DNA from 2 places in the Anoxybacillus sp. UARK-01 genome. Region 2 is predicted to be linked to the other one. Evidence: riboswitches for the same ligand, from Rfam matches in the RefSeq annotation. Region 2 holds a riboswitch; the other holds the start of a gene.

Region 1 (3,713 bases), on a different contig from region 2:
AACATGAAGTATTGGTTTACGGCATGTATGATCTAATTTTAGAAAATGATCAAGCGATTTACGCTTATACGCGGACACTTGGGCATGAACAAGCGGTTGTGATTGTCAATTTGAGCCCTAAATCGGTTCTTTATCGCTATGATGCCATCAAACTATCTTCAGACCATTTAGCGCTGCAAAACTATGAGGTCAAGCCGCATAAAAACGCGACCCGTTTTAAGCTGCGGCCGTACGAAGCGCGTGTTTATATAAATCAAATTTAGCATTTGGAGCCTATGCAATGATCTATCGTTTGATGAGTCAACATTTGCTCAAAGCGGGCAGGTGATCATCGATTTCAGTCCGTCCAACCGAACAGCATCGCTTTCAGACGAACGAAATTCTCTGGAAGCGGTTGGTTGTTCATCGCTTGCATTTATGTTTGATATAGAAAATGGAATTGATAGCTGATTGGCAAGAAGAAGCGCTATTTTTTCAATGGTCAATAACAGATCTACGGAGAAGTCTCCCATCTCTAAACAAAGGGGAGGGGGGAAGATCTATACTTTATAGATACGGTGTTAGGAACAAACAAAGGATTTACTTAGTGATAGGGCGAATGGTTAAGTGGGAGGGATGAAGAAATGAATGATATTCGCTATCCGATTGGAAAATTTGAAAAGCCAGCTTTGTTTCAAGAAGAGAAGATAAAGGAATGGATCGCTGATATTCGTCAATTGCCAACAGCGATGCGTGAAGCTGTCAGTGGATTCAATGAGGAGCAGTTGAACACACCTTATCGTGAGGGGGGCTGGACGGTAGCGCAAGTGGTCCACCATATGGCGGATGCCAGCATGAATGCGTTTTTGCGCACAAAATGGACGATTACCGAAGCGGCTCCTTCCATTAAACCATTTGATGAAAATGCTTGGGCCGAAACGGTCGATGCCCGTTCGGTGTCAGTCGAGCTTTCTTTGCGTTTGCTTGAAGGAGTTCATGGACGTTGGACACAGCTGCTTGAATCGTTGGCAACAGAAGATTTTCAAAAAACGTTCTATCATGAAGGGACCAAAATGGAAATCGATTTATATACATTTGTGGCTATGTATGCTTGGCATGGGAAGCATCATACTGCACATATTCAGCAATTGCGCCAGAAAAAAGGATGGTGAAATGACGGACATCGTGCTTGATGTCCGTCATTTGCGTGAATGCACTTCGTAGATGGCAAATTTTAAATAATCGCCTTCATCGGCAGCAAGCAGCTTCGGATGATCATAGCCGGCTCCGCTCCAATGGACTTGGCGCAAAATTTTTTTTGCATCAAATGCAGCTTCTTCCACCATCGCTTGAAACATATCAGCATGGACATGGTAGGAGCAGCTGGCTGTAACAAAAAATCCCCCATCCTTTACTAATTTTAAACCGTTTAAGTTAATGTCCTTATATCCGCCCAAGGCCTTTGGAACAGAGTGAGCCGATTTGGCGAATGCCGGGGGATCAACAATCACGACATCCCACTGCTTTCCTTCGTGCACGGCCTCTCGCAAATAATCGAACGCATTGGCGACAACGAAATCAACGTTCGTAAAACCGTTTAGTGCTGCGTTTCGTTTCGCTGTCTCAATCGCGTGATCGGAAATATCGACAGCGGTGACATGCTTTGCTCCGTATAAACAAGCATTGAGCATAAACGAGCCTGTATGGGTGAAACAATCCAAAACGGTTGTATCCGTGTCGATGAGCGGGCGAATGGCGGCGCGGTTTTGCCGTTGGTCAAAGAAAAACCCTGTTTTTTGCCCGTTTTCAATATCAACGATGTATTTTACCCCGTTTTCTTCAATGATCACTTCTGTATCGCATGTGCCGTACCAAAATCCTTTTTCTTGCTCAAGCCCTTCCAGTTCGCGGACATATACATCATTGCGCAAATAAATCGCTTTTGGTTGAAATACTTCAAGCAAGCCTTTTAAAATCCAGTCTTTTCGCTTTTCCATTCCAAGGGAAAGAATTTGCACAACAAGTACATCTTCGTATTTATCGACAATAAGCCCCGGCAAAAAATCGGCTTCACCATAAATGGCGCGACAAGAACGGACACCTGGAATCATTCGTTCCCGATATGCCCATGCTTGACGAATCCTTTCCATGAAAAATGTTTCGTTCAATTCTTCGTCTGCATGGTGAGTTAAGACGCGCACAATCATTTGTGAGCGAGGATTAATATACCCCTTTGCGAGAAAGTAATGCTGATGGTTATAGACGTTCACAAAATCGCCTGGTTCAAAATCACCTTCAATGTAGTCTACTTCACTTTGAAAAATCCAAGGATGGCCTTGCTCCAGCCGCTTTTTGCGCTTTCGCTTCAAAAAAACGTTTGCCACATTCTTCACTCCATTAAATTAAGTTATTTGCCTTCTCTATCATACAGAATTGCCGATCAGGAAGCAATGATAGGAGGGGAGACTTGACAATCATACGAACAGTGATATGATAAATTTAAATAACTTTATATCCATGCTTCTAATCATCCACTAGGGGGGCCTTTAGATAGGCTGAGATCAAAGTGTGCCTTTGAGACCCTTAGAACCTGATCTGGATTATGCCAGCGTAGGGAAGTGGAAGTGGCGTACTGGCTTTATAAATGTTTGTAAACCACTTTCTTTGCGCTCGCGAAAGAAAGTGGTTTTTTATTGATTCAAGCATGGATATGTTTCCAAATGAAGGAGGGATTGACATGTCATTTTCACAGTTATTGCGTCAAAAGGTAGACGCTATTTGGGAGGCAAGCTTTCATCATCCATTCGTCAAGGAGCTTGGTGAGGGAGCGCTCGACCTGGCGTGCTTTCGTTATTATGTTTTGCAAGATTCCTATTATTTAAGCCATTTTGCTAGAGTACAAGCGCTTGGAGCTGCACGAGCGTTTGATTTGGCAACAACAGCGCGGATGGCGCATCATGCGCAAAATACTCAGCAAGCGGAACTATCTTTGCATGAGAAGTTTGCAAAGCAGCTCGGAATCACGGAGGAGGAAAAAGCTTCGTTCGTTCCGGCACCGACGGCTTACGCCTATACTTCTCATTTGTACAGGGCAGCGTATGAAGGTCATTTAGGCGATGTGATTGCTGCTATTTTACCATGCTATTGGCTTTATTACGAAATTGGTGAGAGATTAAAGCATTGTACGCCGCAGGAGCCGATTTATCAAGAATGGATTGCCGCTTATGGATCGGAATGGTTCCGTCAGTTAGTGGAAGAACAAATTCAGCGATTAGATACGGTAGCAGAAAACGTGTCGGAAGCGGATCGCAAGCGAATGGAACAGCATTTTATCATTAGCAGCCAATACGAATATTCATTTTGGGAAATGGCGTACCGTTTAGAAACATGGCCAATTCAAGGAAAGGAGAAAGTAAAGGATGCAGACAACCAAGGGATTGAAATTAGCTGATATTTTAATTACAATTGTCATTTCCATTGTATTTGGAATTGTGTATAAGCTATGGGGACCATTCTACTATTTTGTTAAGCCGTTTGGCTTCCATCTTGATCAACTCATTTATGGAATGTGGTTCATTGCCGCTACTGTTGCCTTTTTAATTATTCGCAAGCCTGGTATTGCCCTTTTGGCGGAAATTGCTGCTTCATCAAGCGAATTTGTGACCGGCTCTGAGTGGGGACTTGAAGTATTGATTTACGGTGTCGTACAAGGATTGTTTGCAGAGCTTGCTTTC
Region 2 (3,713 bases):
CTGCGAATGAACCAGATGCTCTTTCTTATTTGCTTCATACGCACCCCGTGATCCGTCAGCAAGACAAATCCATGTCCCTATTGAGCTTGATCATTGATAAAGTCTCGAACCGGTTTCAACAAACTCCTTCGCTTTTCGCTTCATCCCGTCCTCTTTTATGCTTTTTTGCAAATCATGGGAAATTTTCATCGAACAAAATTTGGGACCGCACATGGAACAAAAATGAGCCACCTTCGCCCCTTCCGCCGGGAGTGTCTCATCGTGATGTTCCCTAGCCCGTTCCGGGTCCAGCGAGAGATGGAATTGGTCGTTCCAACGAAACTCAAAGCGCGCTTTCGACAGCGCATCATCCCGCATTTGCGCCCCTGGATGCCCTTTCGCTAAGTCAGCAGCATGCGCCGCAATTTTATAAGCAATCACTCCTTGGCGCACATCCTCCTTATTCGGCAATCCTAAATGCTCTTTCGGCGTCACATAACAAAGCATCGCGGTTCCATACCAGCCGATCATTGCCGCACCGATCGCTGATGTAATATGGTCATATCCCGGGGCGATATCCGTCGTCAGCGGACCAAGCGTATAAAATGGCGCACCATGGCAAATCTCCATCTGCCTGTCGACATTTTCTTTGATTTTATCCATCGGCACATGCCCAGGCCCTTCAATCATCACTTGGACATCATGCTTCCATGCTATTTGAGTGAGCTCGCCAAGCGTCTCTAATTCTGCAAATTGCGCTTCATCATTCGCATCGGCAATCGATCCAGGCCGCAAACCGTCTCCTAACGATATGGCGATATCATAGGACTTTAAAATTTCGCAAATTTCCTCAAAATGAGTGTATAAGAAATTTTCCTGATGATGGGCCAAACACCATTGCGCCATAATCGAGCCACCGCGCGACACAATTCCTGTTGTTCTTCCAATGGTCAACGGTATATAACGAAGCAATACCCCAGCGTGAATCGTAAAATAGTCAACTCCTTGTTCAGCCTGCTCAATCAGTGTATCGCGATAAACTTCCCACGATAAATCTTCAACTATTCCATTCACCTTTTCCAACGCTTGATAGATCGGAACCGTCCCAACTGGAACAGGGGAATTGCGAATAATAAACTCTCTCGTCGTATGAATCTGCTTTCCTGTTGATAAATCCATGATCGTATCTGCTCCCCAGCGGACAGCCCAGAGCATTTTCTCCACTTCTTCATCAATTGATGAAGTGACGGCTGAATTGCCGATATTAGCGTTAATTTTGACATGAAAACGTCTCCCAATAATCATTGGTTCACTTTCCGGATGGTTGATGTTGGCTGGGATAATCGCCCGCCCGGCCGCGATCTCTTGACGGACCAGCTCCGGATCCATCTGCTCCCGAATAGCGACAAATTCCATCTCCGGAGTAATGATCCCGCGTTTCGCATAATGCATTTGTGTGACTGCCTTGCCATTTTTGGCACGTAGCGGCGTCCGCTTAAAGGGAAGATAGACGTTCGATTCCTTTCCTTTTGAGAGACCGTTGTCCTCTGGACGCACGGGCCGTCCTTCATATTCCTCGACATCGTCTCTTTCTAAAATCCAACGCTTGCGCAGTTCAGGAAGCCCGCGGTAAATATCCGCTTGAAATTCCGTGTCGGTATACGGTCCGCTTGTGTCATATACACAGATCGGATCGTTTTTAGACTCTCCGGCTTCCGTCTTGGTTGGGCTTAGCGTAATTTCACGCATAGGAACGCGAATATCAGGACACGATCCTTCTACATACACTTTTTTACTGGCTGGAAACGGCATAGAAGATAAAACGTTTTGCATGCAACCCTTCCTCCTTTTTGTTTCATTCGATCTAAGGGCTACACCAAAACGTACGAAAAAAAGACGGTGGGGAAAAAGCAAAAATCGGGTTCTCCAAAAAGAGAACCCGATGGAATCAACAAATAGCGCAAAGTATATGCAACAATCCATACTCCCACTATCTACTTCCCTACGCTGGCATAACCCAGATCAGGTTCAAAGGGTCAAAGAACTTTCGCGCGTTCTTCTCTCAGTCCAAGCTATTGGACTCCCCTAGTAGATCCATTATTTACTTTTAGGGAAAGTTTAGCATATTTATTCATTTATGTAAACATTTTTCTTATGTTTTCCTATACCCGAAATTTCCCTAATAGATTCTGCATTTCTCCAGCCATTTCATTCAGCGCAGAAGCAGAAGAAGCGATTTCTTCCATAGAAGCCATCTGTTCTTGGGTCGCTGCTGAAATATGGCTAGAGCCCGCTGACGATTGCTCCACGATTTCTGCCATATGTTCAATGGCTGAAGCAACGTTCTGGGCGCTTTGCGTCATTTGGCGAATCACGACTGAAACTCCTTCAATTTGTTCATTGACCCCGTTAATAGATTGCCGGATTTGTTCAAAAGAAAGTCCGGCTGTTTGAACGACATGAAGCCCTTGAGAAACTTCATCGGCAACAACATCCATTGACCCAATGGCTTTATCGGTTTCTTGTTGAATGTCATCAATTAATTTTGTAATTTGCTGGGCGGATTGTGCCGATTGCTCCGCCAGCTTTCTCACTTCATCAGCGACAACGGCAAATCCCTTCCCTTGCTCTCCCGCCCGCGCTGCCTCGATTGCCGCATTTAATGCGAGCAAGTTGGTTTGTGAAGAAATCCCTGTGATGACTTGCGTGATTTGGCCGATTTCAGTAGAACGTTCTCCTAATCCTTTAATGATTTGACCGAGCAATTGGACATGCTCATGAATAAAACGCATTTGCTCTTCCATTTTTTCAATCGATTGTTTTCCTGCTGCCGCTTTCATCAACATTTCGCCTGCATTCGTAGTCACCTGTTCTGTATTCGCAGCGACTTGCAGTAAGGAACTGGAAATTTCATTCATGGAATAAGACGTTTCTTTTGTCATCTTGGCTTGTTGGTCTGAGTGAGATACGATGTTTTCCATGGTTGTTGCAATTTGTTCCGTCGCTTTTGTTGTTTGCTCCGTATTATGGGAAAGCTGCTCGGCAAATAACGTCATCTCATCTGAATGGCGCTTCATATGCGCCATGACCTCACCCCATGTTTTGGCCATTTCGTTCATGCAAAGAGCGATCGGCCTCAGTTCTTTGACACTCTCCACAGGAACTCGCACAGATAAATCGCCTTCCGTCATTTTTTCTAAATAGTCATTAATGATCGCAATCGGTGCAACAAAACGACGATAATTCAAAGTAGCTGACAAAATACCTAGAACAATTCCAAATAATGCCGTCCCTGCTATGGTCCATCCAAAAGCGGAACCGCTGATCCCGTTTCCTAAGCATACCGCTAGAGCAATTAGCACCACTCCAGGAATAACAACCATCAGAGTGCGAATAATATAGCTTGATAGTGACACCTTTGTTCCCTCCGAATTTTCAGTCAATTCATAAATATTATATCATTCCTTTTCTACAAAACGGAAGATAATTTTTATTATAGTATACTTTTAAAAACCGACATATTAAGACATATAAATTATATATTCGCTCTTATTATTTTATAAATATAACGAACAACGACTATTTGATTCTTCACTTATTCCATTTCGTCTCATGAAGCATTGGGCATTTCTCTAGGACTATCGCATGCTGAATATTTTCCTCGTAGCGGATCTGCTTGCTCCATGTGACAGAAATCGGCAAGAGCCTGCTTTTCAGTGCGCAAAAATGGAGGC

What was found. A riboswitch is a leader RNA that binds a small molecule or an ion and turns the genes downstream of it on or off. The one in region 2 is predicted to bind thiamine pyrophosphate.
Region 1: linked by a shared signal. The riboswitch ahead of tenA (thiaminase II) and the one ahead of thiC (phosphomethylpyrimidine synthase ThiC) in region 2 are both predicted to bind thiamine pyrophosphate.

The regions. Positions count from the first base shown of each region.
Region 1 covers NZ_NASY01000031.1:60,805-64,517, forward strand. The annotation lists gene B6A27_RS04775 (glycoside hydrolase family 13 protein) at 1-263, shown strand, start outside; gene B6A27_RS04780 (YfiT family bacillithiol transferase) at 624-1,151, shown strand; gene B6A27_RS04785 (class I SAM-dependent rRNA methyltransferase) at 1,179-2,363, opposite strand; TPP riboswitch at 2,506-2,613, shown strand; gene tenA (thiaminase II) at 2,717-3,430, shown strand; gene B6A27_RS04795 (ECF transporter S component) at 3,399-3,713, shown strand, end outside.
Region 2 covers NZ_NASY01000013.1:2,777-6,489, reverse strand. The annotation lists gene thiC (phosphomethylpyrimidine synthase ThiC) at 91-1,812, opposite strand; TPP riboswitch at 1,962-2,076, opposite strand; gene B6A27_RS01310 (methyl-accepting chemotaxis protein) at 2,142-3,395, opposite strand.